DNA from 2 places in the Bradyrhizobium sp. USDA 4353 genome. Region 1 is predicted to be linked to the other one. Evidence: predicted binding sites of a transcription regulator. Region 1 holds the regulator's gene; the other holds the start of a gene.
What was found. The regulator LexA, encoded in region 1, represses DNA repair genes until DNA is damaged. The targets are predictions, from matches to a motif close to TGTTCNNNNTGTGTTCNG.
Positions count from the first base shown of each region.

Region 1 (7,468 bases):
GGCGTCCAACGGCCATCGGACAGCTGAGTGTTCCAACCCACGTGATCGGCATGCAAATGCGTGATCAGGACGAACTCGACATCCGCCGGGGCAACGCCAGCGGCGCGCAAGCGGTCGAGAAACGGTTCGTTCAAGCGGTGTAGAACTGCCGCACCTGGCCGTTCCTTGTCGTTGCCCGTGGCCGTGTCGATCAGGACCACCCGCTCGGGCGTGCGCACGAGCCAGCTATGGATGCTGAGGCGCAACGATCCCGTGCGCGGATCGATCGATCCCGGCCCAAACCGGCCGCGCTCTGCAGCGATGCTGGCGGGGTCCACGCCTGGAAACAGGAAATCGCCTTCGACGGCGTCGAGACCGATTTCGAAGATCTTGGTGATGGTCGCGTCGCCGACGCGATAGGTCGTGATGTCCTGCATGCTTGCGGCCTCGATCGGAGCAATGGGTCTTGTCTGGACCGAGATCTACGATTAGGTCAGACATTGCTCAAATCGATCCAACTCATGCAGTCCATCGATCACTTCGATCTCCGGTCCTTCGATCTCAATCTGCTGGTCGCCTTCGACGCACTGATGCAGGAGCGCAGCGTGACGCGGGCGGCTGCCCACCTCAAGGTCGGGCAGCCCGCGATGAGCCACACGCTGTCGACGCTTCGCGTGCTGCTGCAGGACGAGCTGTTCGTCCGCGTCGGCACCGTCATGCAGCCGACTCCGAAGGCCGCGGTGCTCGCCGGACCTGTCCGGGCGGCGCTCGCGCAGATGCAGGCTGCGCTGCACGCGGCGCCGGAGTTCGATCCGGCGACGGAGCAGCGCACCATCCGCTTGGGATTCTCGAGCGAGGTCGAGCTGCTGCTGATCCCCGAGCTTACGGCGATGCTGCGTCGTTCGGCACCGGGCGTAAGGCTTTTGAGCCGGCCGACGGAACGCAACGAGGTGCATCGTCTGCTCGACGAGGGCGCCCTGGATGTCGCCGTCGGCTGCTTCGAGGCCGTCGCGCAGCGGCACAGATCCCAGCTCCTGTTCGAGTAGGCGCTGAGCTGCGTCTACAACCCCGCGCGTATCGCGATGAAGACGCCGATCAGCCTCGCCGACTACCTGTCGCTTCCGCACGCGCTGGTGACGCTGACCAACAGCCTGCAGGGCTGCCTGGAAGCGGCGCTGGATGAGATCGGTACCGAGCTCAACGTGGTCTCGGCCTCCTCGGACTTCCTTAGCGTGCTGGCGACGGTGGCCGCAGCGCCGGTGATCACGACGATACCGACCCGGATGGCACGACTCTACGGTCCGCGCTTCGGGCTCGCGCTCTGCCCCGCACCGTTGACGCTGCGGCTGCCTGCCGTCTCGATGGTATGGCCGCTGCAACTGGACCGTGATGCTGCATCGGCCTGGCTGCGGAACATGGTGGCCGACATCCTGCACACGACCGAGCGCGCCGCCTGTCGCCTGGCTGTGGGATAGAACGGCTTGGAAATGGATCGGACTGATGGGAGCGTCTCGCGGGATCGTGAGGCGGCGTCCGGAGCAAGGCGCCTCAGACGATCCGGAAGCGCGAGAGCGGCTTAGGCCCTTGGCCGCGCTGTGCGCGTTCGGTTAGAAGGCGATTCAGTCGATTTGCCCGTCTCCGTCCAAAGGAACTCTGATGGCCCTGATGCCGGTGTCCGATGCGTTGTCCGCGGTGCTCGCCGGCGCCGAGCCGCTGGCCGCGGAGCAGGTCGGGCTGGACGAGGCGTTCCACCGGGTGCTGGCGTATGACCTCGCGGCGCTGCGGACGCAGCCGCCGGAGGCGATGTCGGCGATGGACGGCTACGCGCTGCGCGCGGCGGACGCGACCACGAGCGGGACACGGCTGAGGGTGATCGGCGAGGTCGCGGCCGGGCGGCCGTTCGATCGCGTGATCGGTCCCGGCGAGGCGGCGCGCATCTTCACCGGCGGCGTCGTGCCCGCGGGCGCCGACGCGGTCGTGATCCAGGAGGACACGTGCGCCGAAGCCGGCGACGTCGTCATCAACGAGCCCGCGATCAAGGGCCGGCACATCCGCCCTGCCGGCGTCGACTTCCATCAAGGCATGGTGCTGCTCAAGGCCGGCCGCCGGCTCAGCGACCGCGACCTGTCGCTCGCGGCCAGCATGAATCATCCGGCGCTGCCGGTGCGGCGCAGGCCCAAGGTGGCGCTGCTCGCCACTGGCGACGAGCTGGTGATGCCAGGCTCGGCGCCCGGCCCCGGCCAGATCGTCTATTCCAACGGCTATGGCCTGCGGGCGCTGATGCGCAGCGAGGGCGCGACGCCGATCGATCTCGGCATCGCCGCCGACACGCTCGAGGCGACGGTCGCCGGCATCCGCCGGGCGCGCGAGGCCGAGGCCGACATTCTGGTCACGACCGGCGGCGCCTCGGTCGGCGACCACGACCTGGTCAAGCAGGCGCTCGAGGCCGAAGGCGTCGAGATGGCGTTCTGGAAGATCGCGATGCGGCCGGGCAAGCCGATGATGCACGGGCGGCTCGGCGGCATGCGCGTGATCGGCCTGCCGGGCAATCCGGTGTCGTCCTATGTCTGCGCGATCCTGTTTCTGGTCCCGCTGATTCGCAGCCTGCTCGGCCGCGAGGCACGGTTGCCGCGCGAGACCGCCCTGCTCGGCCGCGAGCTTAGCGCAAATGATTCGCGCGAGGACTATCTGCGCGCGCAGCTCGAGGAGCGCGCCGACGGCACGCTGGTCGCAACTCCTGTGACGCAGCAGGATTCATCGCTGCTCGGGAATCTCGCGCTCTCGCAGGCGCTCGTCATTCGTCCAGCCTTTGCGCCGAAGGCCCCCGCGGGAAGCCCCTGCGAGATCCTGCGCCTGCCGAACTAAGCAACCTCCCCCGGCAAAGCCCGGTCCGTTCACCATATTTTTAGGATTGCGGAACACACATCGAACAGATAGTGTCCGTTCATGATTTGTTTTTAGTATGTTGCGGAACGACGCGAAGACGCTCGTCCGGCCCGCCGAGAGATCGAGAAGCTCCGATTGAGGCGCTCGGATCGAGGAGCTCGCGAGTCGGACGACATCAAACCGGGGACCAGGTCGAGATGCTGACGCGCAAACAGTACGAACTTCTGCGGTTCATCAACGAACGGCTGAAGGAGGCCGGCGTCCCGCCGTCCTTCGACGAGATGAAGGACGCGCTCGACCTGCGCTCGAAGTCCGGCATTCACCGCCTGATCACCGCCTTGGAGGAGCGCGGCTTCATCCGCCGGCTGCCCAACCGTGCCCGCGCCATCGAGGTGATCAAGCTGCCCGAGCTGTCGCAGGCCGCCGGCAACCGCCGCGGCTTCACGCCGTCGGTGATCGAGGGCAATCTCGGCAAGGTCCGCACCTCGACACCGGCGCTGGACGATGGCGAGCGTCCCGTGGCCGTGCCGGTGATGGGCCGGATCGCTGCGGGTACGCCGATCGAGGCGCTGCAGACGCGCAGCCACACCATCAGCGTGCCGGCCGACATGCTCGGCAATGGCGAGCACTACGCGCTCGAGGTGCGCGGTGATTCGATGGTTGATGCGGGCATCCTCGACGGCGACATGGCGCTGATCCAGCGTAACGAGTCGGCCGATACCGGCGACATCGTGGTGGCGCTGATCGACGACGAGGAAGCGACCCTGAAGCGCTTCCGCCGCCGCGGCGCATCGATCGCGCTGGAGCCGGCCAATACCGCCTATGAGGTGCGCATCCTGCCGCCCAACCGGGTGAAGATCCAGGGCAAGCTGGTCGGGCTGTATCGCAAGTACTGATCACGCAGGCTGCGCCGTCGCGATCATGCATCGCGACTCGCGGGGCGAGATGCACAATCGATCGGCGGCGCATGGACGCGCTTCGTCGCGCCGCTCAAGAACAAGTCACGCGCAAGCGCACGCTATGATGTGCAGCGCGGCACGCTCAAACGCTTGTGATCGTCGGCGGCCGCACGTGCTGCAGATCAGCGCAGAAATGCCGCGAAGCGCGCGCTAACATCGCTCCTGATGTCCACTCTGATAGAGGCCTGCGCCTGTCCGGGGGGAGCGTGGGTCAGCTATCTCTGAACGAGGAGCGATCCGATGTGTGACTACAGCCTCCATGCCGTTGCCTCCCGTCCCGCCAAAGTCGGCGAGACGCTGATCTCGACGACGTTCCGCGGCACTGCAACCCGCGGCTTCGCGCTGGAAAGCGAGCCGACCGTTGCGGTGTGCATGCTGCCCGGCACCGAGCTCGCCTTCGCCGAGGACGTCCGCTACGACAGCCGCTGGCTGTGGACGCGGACCATCCGCGAGCGCGTCGCCAAGTTCAACACCATCGAGAAGCACATTCCCGATCGCCACCACGACGCGATCGAGTTCGCCGATGGGCGCCACGTGCTGGTCACACAGCTCTGCGAGGGCCAGCGCGTCACCGTGCTGCAACTGCCCGTCACCAAGCAGCCCGGCGAGCCCCGTCCCGACCAGGCGGAGGATCGGCCGACCGTGCAGACCCCATCGATCCGGCGCATCAGCATCACCTGACGATCTGATCGCCAACGGATCGCATTCCTCGGATCGCGCGCCAACGCTGCGGCGGCCCTCGGCCGGCTTCTGCCGGACTCGAGGGCCGCCGCTCGGCGATCTCCGATCCACCGAACTAATCGTCGGCGCCCTGCTCTGTCTCGGGCGGCGTCGCATCCTGAATGCGCGGCGTCGGCGCGCGCGGCGCCAATGTCGGCTCGAACTCGGTCGCATCAGGTGGTGCCGGCGCCCATGGGCGGTCGGAGCCGGCGGCGCGGACAGGCGTGACGGCGAAGCCGCGGCCCTGGCGCGTCAGCATCAATGCGCCCTGCTGCTGCAATCGCTGGCGGTCGATCACTCCGGCCGCGCAGGACGACGGCGCGGCGCGAATGGTCACGATCAGCGCAGCGCGGGCGCAATCGTCGGCCAGCGCATCGGCGCGCAAGGCCATCGCGACCAGGCGGCCATCGGCCAGCGCCACGACGCAGCCCGCCTGGTCGCAGGACACGCCGTCACCCAGCGACGAGTCGGTCGGCAGGCGCGCATCGGCATCGGCCGCGAGCCACTCGCGGGTCGCGAACACGTCCTTGCCGCTGCGCATCACATGCAGCCGCCCGTCGCCGCCGCGCACGGCCACCGCGCGTCCGTCGCCGGAGATCAGGATGTCGGGCAGCGGCGCGACGAACGCCCACAGCGTTGCCGCCGTCAGCATCAGCGCGCCCGACCAGCGCAACGGCGTCCTCAGCAGGCCGATCAGGATCAGGCCCAGGCTGGCCAGGATCAGCGGGCCGATGCCGAACGCGGCCATGCGCCCGACGGCGCCGGGCAGCGCGGCGACCCAGCGCGTCACCGCGATCATCCAGTCGATGCCCCAGCCCATCAGCGTCCAGCAGACGCCATCGAGCCCGAACGGCGCCGCCAATAGCCCCAGCAGTCCCGCGGGCATCACCAGCGCCGAGACCACCGGCATCGCGGCGAGGTTGGCCAGCACGCCATAGGGCGTGATGCGATGGAAATGGAAAGCGGCATAGGGCGTGGTTGCGAGCCCCGCGATCAGCGAGGCCAGCAGCAGCATGGCCAACTCACGGCCGCCCCACAGCGCGATGCGCTGCGCGGTCGATGAGTCCGGCGTCGCGAACAGCTTTGGCAGGCCGAACTGCACCAGCGCGACGAGGCCGAGCGTTGCGGCGAACGACATCTGGAAGCTCGGATGCACCAGCGCTTCGGGAGCGGCGATCAGCACGATCATCGCGGCCACCGCGAGCGTGCGGAAGGTGACGGCGCGGCGGTCGACCATCACGGCGATCAGCACGACCGCTGTCATGAAAAACGATCTCTGCGTCGCGACCTCAGCGCCGGACAGTAGGAGATAGAACGCCGCCGCGACCAGCGCCGCAGCGGCTGCCCATTTCTTGATCGGATGACTGACGGTGAGGCCGGGGATCAGCGCGAGCAGCGCGCGCACCGCGAAGAACACGACGCCGGCGACGACCGCCATGTGATAGCCGGAGATCGACAGCACGTGGCCAAGGCCGGAGATGAACATCGCGTCGTTGACATCGGGCGTGATGGCGTCGCGCCGCCCGGTCAGCAGCGCGGTGGCGATGGCGCGCTCGTCGCCACTCAGCCTTGCACGGATGCGGGCATCGATCGCATCGCGCAGGCCCTGCATGGTCGCGGCATAGCGCAGGGCGAACCCGCCCTCCTGCGGCGGCGGCTGCGCTGATATCGCGCCCATCACGAAGCCGGACGCGCCGATGCCCTGGAAGAACATGTCGCGGGCGAAGTCGTAGGAGCCGGGACGCACCGGCGCGAGCGGCGGCAGCAGCCGCGCCTTGAGCTGCACGAAGCTGCCGACGTCGGGCGCCGTGCCCTTGCGCACCGCCAGCCGCACACGCGCCAGCGTGATCGCGTGGCGCTGGCTCTCCATCGCCGTCACGCGCAGCACGATGCGGTCGCTGCGCTCGCGGATGTCACGCGCTTCGACGAAGCCGGACAGCGACACCGAATAGAGCGGCCGGGCCAGCACCGGATGCGCCACGCGCGCTGTCCTCACCGTCGCGACCGCGAAGCCGGATGCCGCGGCCGCCATCATCACAGCGACGGGAAACAGCCGATGGCGCCGCATCAGCACGGCCACCAGGCAGAGCAGCCCGGCGGTAACGGCGGTGATCCAGAGCACCGGCTCGTGATCGGCGGAGAAGTACAGCGCGATGCCGGCGCCGAAGGCGACGGGCACCCAGGGCAGCAGCCGCCCCGCCCCGGCCTCCTCACTTGCCCAACTCCGGAGCTTGGCGGCAAAGGGCGGCCACGCGCCGGCGCCGACCGTGGGCCAGCCGCCGGCCAGCGCGCCGCGCGGCGGCCAGACATCGGCCATCACGCCCGCGATCCCGCGACGCCACCCTGGCGGCCGTACCGGCTCCGCCATGACCCACACCACCTGCAACCCGACCGGAGGAGTAGGCTACCGGAGGCTGCGCGAGGCCGCCTAGCAGAACGGAACGGGAATCCTGACTTTCTGCACGGGTTGGGCGTTGGAACTTTTCGCACCGCACGCGCTTATCGGGGTATGGATGCCCACGACATGGACGACCCGTTCGCCGATCTCGCCCTCGAGAAGGCGATTCACCTGCGCTGGACGCTGCGGGACATCAAGGCGCATCGGCTCACGCTGTCTCCGGTCGCCGAGGACGATCTCTCGCTGCTCGCCGAGCGCGGCCTCGTCGACATCAGCGACGGCGTGCCGACGCTGACGGAGGCCGGGCAGGACGCGATCGGCTGAGCCGCACGCGCCCCGCAGTGTCGCGTTGCCTCAGCCCTTTGCGACTTCCTTGGCGAAGGTGTCGCGCAGGCCGATGGTGCGGTTGAAGACCAGCTTGTCCGGCGTCGAGTCGGGATCGCGCACGAAGTAGCCCTGGCGCTCGAACTGCATCGGCTCGGCGGAGTTGCTCATCGCTATCGCGGGCTCGATGCGCGCATCGGTC
Region 1 is NZ_JBSSGB010000001.1:5,094,994-5,102,461, reverse strand. It holds gene ACVILH_RS23005 (MBL fold metallo-hydrolase) at 1-416, opposite strand, end outside; partial or broken gene ACVILH_RS23000 (LysR family transcriptional regulator) at 501-1,454, shown strand; gene ACVILH_RS22995 (molybdopterin molybdotransferase MoeA) at 1,636-2,844, shown strand; gene lexA (transcriptional repressor LexA) at 3,063-3,761, shown strand; gene ACVILH_RS22985 (hypothetical protein) at 4,065-4,505, shown strand; gene ACVILH_RS22980 (ComEC/Rec2 family competence protein) at 4,621-6,912, opposite strand; gene ACVILH_RS22975 (hypothetical protein) at 7,054-7,266, shown strand; gene ACVILH_RS22970 (glutamine--tRNA ligase/YqeY domain fusion protein) at 7,297-7,468, opposite strand, start outside.

Region 2 (7,468 bases), 1.4 Mb from region 1:
CCATCGCGGCATTGCCGATCGGCACGTAGCTGTCGAGCCGGTCCTGCGTCAGCACGTAACCGCCGACATGCTGCGACAGATGGCGCGGAAAGGTGATCAGCTCCGAGGCCAGCTCCACGGCGCGGCGGATCATCGGATTGGTCGGATCGAGCCCGGCCTGACGCACCTGCATGTCGGAGAGGCCGTCGCCCCAGCTGCCCCATACGGTATCGGCGAGCACCGAGGTGACGTCCTCGGTCAAGCCGAGCGCCTTGCCGACATCGCGGATGGCGCTGCGCGGGCGATAATGGATGACGGTGGCAATGATCGCGGCGCGGTGGCGGCCGTAGCGGCGGTAGACATATTGCATCACCTCCTCGCGCCGCGAATGCTCGAAATCGACGTCGATATCCGGCGGCTCCAGCCGCTCCTTGGAGATGAAGCGCTCGAACAGCAGGTCGATCTTGGTCGGATCGACCGAGGTGATGCCGAGCACGTAGCACACGGCCGAGTTCGCCGCCGAGCCGCGGCCCTGGCACAGGATGCCCTCGCTGCGGGCGTAGCGCACGATGTCGTGGACGGTGAGGAAATAATGCGCGTAGTTGAGCTCGGCGATCAGCGCCAGCTCCTTGTTGAGTACCGCGCGCAATTTGTCATCGAGCTTGTCGCCGAAATAGGTCTTGGCGCCGGCCCATGTCAGGTCCTCCAAATGGCCTTGCGCGGTCTTGCCCGGCGGCACCGGCTCGTCGGGATATTGATATTTGAGCTGGTCGAGCGAGAAGGTGATGCGATCGGTGAAGCGCAGCGTCTCGGTGATCGCGTCGGGATGATCTCGGAACAGCCGCGCCATCTCGTGTCCCGGCTTGAGATGGCGCTCGGCATTGGCCTGGAGACGGCGGCCGATGCTCTCGATCGAGGCCTTCTCGCGGATGCAGGTCAGCACATCCTGCAGCATGCGCTGCTGCGGGTGATGATAGAGCACGTCGTTGGTGGCGATCAGCGGGACCTTGGCTGACGCCGCGAGGCGCGCCAGCCGCGTCAGCCGGCGGCGATCGTCGCCGCGATACAGCAGGCTGCCGGCGAGCCACACGCCTTCGGCGGCGCTGTCTTTCAGACGGGTCAGGATTTTGCCGAGGGCATCCTCGTCGAAGCGATGCGGCGGCATCAGGACCAACAGCTGGCCGTCGATGAAGTCGAACAGATCCTCGAATGTCAGGCGGCAATCGCCCTTGGCGACCTTGTCCAGATCGCTGCCGCGCTTGCCGCGGGTGAGCAGCTGGCATAGTCGGCCATACGCCGCGCGGTCGCGCGGATAGACCAGGATGTCCGGCGTGCCGCAGGTGAAGACGAGCCGCGCGCCGTAGAGCAGTTTCGGCTTGTAGCTGAGCTGGTCGTTGCTCAGCTCGCTATAGGCACGCACGATGCCGGCCAGCGTGTTGTGATCGGCGATGCCGATGCCGGTGAGGCCATAATCGGCGGCCTGGTGCACATAGGCCTGGGGATGCGAGCCGCCGTGCAGGAAGGAGAAGTTGGTGGTGATGCCGATCTCGGCGTAGCGGGTGGGAGTCATGGGGCGGCCGCGGAGATTGGGACGGCGCGTGGTCTATGCACGACATCGTTAGTGTGAGCACATCTCTCGCAGCTTGCGCGGTCCTTACCTCGCCCCGCTTGCGGGGAGAGGTCGGATTGCATCGCAAGATGCAATCCGGGTGAGGGGGGCTCTCCGCACGGTCGGTGGGCGTGGCTGCCCCTCACCCCAACCCTCTCCCCGTGAAGAACGGGGAGAGGGAGCGCACCGGTCGCGCTGCAAGTGCTCGGATCCAATGTCCAAGCTAGCTTCGTTCCGATGACAACGGGGACCGCAAACGCGGATGGTCTGTCACCCCACCCCGGCTCGCATGCGCGCATGCGAGCCGACCCTCCCCCTCCAGGGGAGGGTGAGCAGCGCGCTTGCCGTGCGACCACCCTGCCCCTCATGCAAATAGCCCGTGCATGTACCAGGAGGGCTGCACCGGCGGGCCGTTCTCCGGCTGCTCCAATTCACGGTCATACAAGCCGTCGCGGTAGAGCCAGAAACGCAGGCCATGCTCGTCCTCGACGCGGAAATAGTCGCGGGTGAGGCCCTGACCGTCGGGGCGCCACCATTCCATCGCGATGCGCTCGGGGCCTTCGGCGCGGACCACCGCATGCGCGGCGCGGCGCCAGACGAAACGCGCGGGCGGGCCGTCGGGGATGCCGGCGATCACCTGGATCGCCTCGGGGCGCGCGAAAAGCCTTAAAGGACGCAGCGGCGGCTCGCCGTCGTGGCGTTCGGGCCAGGCGGCGGTGCTGGTGGCCGCGAGATTGTGCTGGGCCGGCAGCGGCAGCGCCGCGCGCTCGGGGAGATGCGTGTCGACCGGCAGGTGCACGACGACGCGTTTGCCGCCGATGCGGGCGGCGATGCGGTCGATCAGCGCCGAGAGCTCGTCATTGTCGTGGACATGGGCATCGAGATCGCGCTGCTGCTGCACCACGATCTCGCTGCGGCCGGCGGCGAGGCGGATCATGTCGAAGCCGAAGCCGGGATCGAGTGGATCGTTCAGCGCCTCCAGCCGCTCGCGGAACAGCCGGTCGATGACGGCGGCGTCCGTCACCGGCTGGCCGGTGTCGATGGCGATGATGCGCACCAGCCCGTCGGTGCGGAAGAAGCAGGCCTCGAGCCGCCGCGCGCCCTTGCCCTGCTGCGCCATCGCCGCCACCAGCATCGCGGCCAAGCTGGAGAGGCTCGCCGCGATCACCGTGTCGGTCGCGACCGGCTCGGCAAAGCGCTTGTCGACGATGTAGTCCGGCGGCACCTTGCGCGGGCTGATCGGCGCATCGGCCTCGCCCAGCGCCTGCGCCAGCACGCGGGTGAAGGCGGCGCCAAACCGGGCTGTGATCTCGTTGCGGCCGCGCGAGGCGACATCGCCGATGGTCTTCAGGCCGGCACGGCGCAGGCCGAGCGTGATCGCGTCGCTGCCGCCGAGGGCGGCCACCGGCAGGGTTGAGACCGCGGCCGCCTCCTCGCCATCCGGCACGATGCGACCATGCACCTGCCGGTTCAGCGTGCGGGCACACACCGCGTTGGAGGCGATCGCCGCCGACACAGTGAGGCCATGCGCGGTCAGCGCATCGCACACCGACTGCATCAGCTTCGCCTCGCCGCCGAACAGATGCACGCAGCCGGTGATGTCGAGCGACAGCCCGTGCGGCGGGTCGAGCGCCACCAGCGGCGTGAAGCGGTCGCACCAGTCGGCGATGCTCTCCAGCAATTTGGCATCGGCGGCGAGATCGGCCTCATGCGCGACGAGATCGGGACAGACCGCGCGGGCATTCGCCAAGGGTTGGCCAAGCGATACGCCGTGGCGCGCCGCGGCTTCATCCAGCGAATGAATCAGCAGCGCATTTGCGTCCTTGATGACGACGACCTGCGGCTTGCCTTGCTCAAGCGGATCGGCGACGCGGCTCCGCTTGATGCGCTCGATGGGCAGGCGCGGCAGCCACAGGCTGAGGATCCGCCGCCGGTTCGCTGAAACGGCACGCATCGGGCATCCACTCCATGATCCATCGTCCGGTCTGGCCGTGACGGTTACGAATGAGCTCGGCATCGAGGCGCGGCGCGCCCCATGCCATCCATGGCGCCACCGCCGGCGACGGCGCGGTGCGCACCATCCAGCGCGTCTCCGCGGTCGACGGCTCCGGCGACGCGGCGACGCGCAGCAGCAGCGCGGTGACACCGGACTCCTGCGCCGCCAGGGTCAGCTTGCGGCTGGCGACGAGATCGAGCTTTGGCGTCTCGCCCCACACCTCCAGCATCACACCGCCCAGCGCATCGCAGGCGAGCGCATCGGCGGCGGTGCGCAAGGCGTGATCGAGATCGGGCGCGCGCACGACCACGAGGCGGCGCGGGTCGAGGCCGAGCTCGGCGAGCCCACTCATCGACAGCGCGCCGGCCTCGCGCTCGGCAAAATCCTGCCGGATCCAGATCAGCGGCCGCCGCGCGGCAACGCGCGCGGCGAGGCCCCACACGAAGCCGGTCGCGGCCGCCGCCTGGCGGCCGCCTTCCGCAAACACCTCGTGCAGCGCGCCGGTGGCAAGCCCGCCCTGCAGCACCGCATCGGCCTCGTCATGGCCGAGCGCGACCCGGCGCAGATCATGCGCGCCATCGGCCGCTTCGAGCCTAGCAATGCGGCCGCGCAGACGCGCGAGCGTATCCATGCGTGCGCCGGTCATCCGTCGCCGCTCCTTTCAATCCATCGTGCGGGTGCAGCCGTTCTCAAAAGAAAAGCTGGCTGTTGAACCCGCGACGAACCTCTTTGTTCATGATGTGTTCTAATATAAAGCTAACGCGTCCGAGAGAGTCAATCGGGATTGCCCCGGTCCGGATTCAACGAGTGGAATCAAAGGGATTCAAAAGCATGGAGCTGCTGCGCAAACTGGAGATCCTGGCCGATGCCGCCAAATACGACGCGTCCTGCGCCTCCAGCGGTACGGAGATGCGGGATTCCCGCGACGGCAAGGGGCTCGGCTCGACCTCGCCGGGCATGGGCATCTGCCATTCCTATGCACCGGACGGACGCTGCATCTCGCTGCTCAAGATTTTGCTGACCAATGCGTGCAACTTCGACTGCCTGTATTGCGTCAACCGCGCCTCCTCGAACGTGCCGCGCGCCCGCTTCACGGTCGACGAGGTGGTGAAGCTGACGATCGACTTCTATCGCCGCAACTACATCGAGGGGCTGTTCCTGTCGTCGGGCATCATCCGCAGCCCGGACTACACGATGGAGCAAGTCGTCTCCGTCGCGCGCAAGCTGCGCGAGGAGCATCGCTTCCGCGGCTACATCCATCTGAAGACGATTCCCGAGGCCGACGAGGCGCTGATCGCGGAAGCCGGCAAATATGCCGACCGGCTCAGCATCAACATCGAGACGCCGCTGGAGGACAGCCTCACCAAGCTGGCGCCGGAGAAGGACCAGCGCGCGATCCGCCGCACCATGGGCCGTCTCCGGCTCAAGCTCGACGAGACGGCGGAGGCGAAAAAGACGGTGCGCCGGGCCAAGCCGCCGCGCTTCGCGCCGGCCGGCCAGAGCACGCAGATGATCGTCGGCGCCGATGCCGCCAATGACCGCACCATCCTGTCGACCTCGGCCAATCTCTACGGCGCCTACAAGCTCAAGCGGGTCTATTACTCGGCCTTCAGCCCGATCCCCGATGCCAGCCGCGCCCTGCCGCTGCAGGCCCCGCCGCTCGTGCGTGAGCATCGGCTGTATCAGGCCGACTGGCTGATGCGGTTCTATGGCTTCGATGCCAATGAAATCGTCGAGGAGAACGAAGGGATGCTGCCGCTCGACATCGACCCCAAGCTCGCCTGGGCGCTGCGCCACCGCGACCGCTTCCCGCTCGACATCAACACAGCCAGCCGCGAGGAGCTGCTGCGCGTGCCCGGCTTCGGCACCCGCACCGTGCAGCGCATCCTCGCCACCCGCCGCACCACGACGATCCGCTTCGCTGATTTGGCCCAGCTCAATGTGATCCGGAACAAGGCGCTGCCGTTCATCGTTTTGTCAGACCACCGGCCGTCGCCGTCTTTGCTGGACGGCGCCAGCCTCAGGGCCCGGCTGCGGCCGAAACCGCAGCAGCTGGGATTTGGATTTTAGCCAAGTCGTCATTGCGAGGGGCGAAGCCCCGAAGCAATCCAGGGGCGACACGACGACCCTGGATTGCTTCGTCGCTCCGCTCCTCGCAATGACGTGAGGAGACAAATGCACGTCGTAACCCTCGACAGCGACACCGATTTCGATGGCTGGCGCAAGGCGGCGCGGGCGCTGGCGATGAACGACGTCAGGGCCGCCGATGTGAGCTGGCGGGTGAAGGGCGCGACGGCCGATCTGTTCGACGATCAGTCGGAGTCACGCCTCCCCGACGTGCCCAAGGGCGCCTTCTCGGTGCCTGCGAGCTTCATGGAGCTGGCCGAAAGCGCGATCCTGCACAGCGATCCCAATCGCTTCGCCCTGCTCTACCGGCTGCTGTGGCGTCTGCGCACCAACCACGACCTGATGGATATCGCGACCGATCCCGATGTCGCCCAGGCCAACGCGCTGGCGCGCGCCGTGCGCCGCGACGTCCACAAGATGCACGCCTTCGTCCGCTTCCGCGAGGTCGGCCGCGAGCGCGACGCGCGCTACGTCGCCTGGTTCGAGCCGGAGCACCACATCGTCGAGCGCGCCGCTCCCTTCTTCGCCCGCCGCTTTGCCGACATGCCCTGGTCGATCCTGACGCCGGAGATCTGCGCGCATTGGGACGGCAGCCGGGTCTCCTTCACCCCGGGTGTGAGCAAGGCTGAAGCGCCGACCGAGGACCGGCTCGAAGAGGTCTGGCTGCGCTATTACGCCAGCATTTTCAATCCGGCGCGGCTGAAAGTGAAGGCGATGGAGAAGGAGATGCCGAAGAAATATTGGCAGAACCTGCCCGAGGCGAAGCTGATCCAGCCGCTGATCGCGGAAGCCAGCCGGCGCACATCCATGATGATCGCCGATGAAGGCACCGAGCCGCACAAGCCGCAGAAACGCGTCGAGGAGACCGCGATGACCCGCAAGCCGAAAGCGCACGCGCCTGCTGCCGCTCAGACTTCACGTGATGTCGAGGCGACCGATCTTCAGACCTTGCGTGAAGAAGCCGCCGGCTGCCGCGCCTGCCCGCTGTGGAAGGACGCGACGCAAACCGTGTTCGGCGAGGGCCCGGAGCACGCGCCGCTGATGCTGGTCGGCGAGCAGCCCGGCGACAAGGAGGACCTTGCCGGCCATCCCTTCGTCGGCCCCGCCGGCCAGATGCTCGACCGCGCGCTCGAGGAAGCCGGCATCGACCGCTCCAAGGTCTACGTCACCAATGCGGTGAAGCACTTCAAGTTCGTCCCCCGCGGCAAGATCCGGCTGCACCAGAAGCCGGCGACACCGGAGATCAAGGCCTGCCGGCAATGGTACGAGCGCGAGCTTGCGGCCGTTCGCCCCGCTTTGGTCGTGGCGATGGGCGCGACGGCCGCTCAGGCGGTGTTCGGCAAGATCACCCAGGTCACCAAGAACCGCGGCCACATCGTCGAGCTGCCCGAGGGGTCCAAGGCGATGATCACGGTGCATCCGTCCTATTTGTTGCGGCTCCCCGACGCGGAGGCCAAGGCGCGGGAGTACGAGCTCTTCGTTAAGGACCTGAAGATCGCCGCCGCCGCGCTCAAGCGCGCGCACGCTGCTTGAGCGACGCGCGCTGCCCGCCGCCGAGCGCCGGTCAACTTTCCTCCATCGTCTCGCCTCGACAATGCAACCATGAGCTGATCGAGATCGTCCACGCGCGGCGAGAGCTCGTCATGCTTGATCTTGGCAACCGCGTTCGGCATTCACATGCATGTGGGGGATCACGTGGCTGCGGTCGCGGAAGAGGTTGGGGTCGAGGCAGGGGCGATGACGGATGATCAAGCGGC
Region 2 is NZ_JBSSGB010000001.1:6,491,628-6,499,095, forward strand. It holds gene ACVILH_RS29520 (error-prone DNA polymerase) at 1-1,549, opposite strand, end outside; gene ACVILH_RS29525 (Y-family DNA polymerase) at 1,953-3,542, opposite strand; gene ACVILH_RS29530 (ImuA family protein) at 3,442-4,230, opposite strand; gene ACVILH_RS29535 (putative DNA modification/repair radical SAM protein) at 4,416-5,654, shown strand; gene ACVILH_RS29540 (UdgX family uracil-DNA binding protein) at 5,760-7,244, shown strand; gene ACVILH_RS29545 (TIGR02281 family clan AA aspartic protease) at 7,449-7,468, shown strand, end outside.
Region 2: a site for LexA is predicted at 4,315-4,332, ahead of ACVILH_RS29530 (ImuA family protein). Genes of this name have one in related genera too.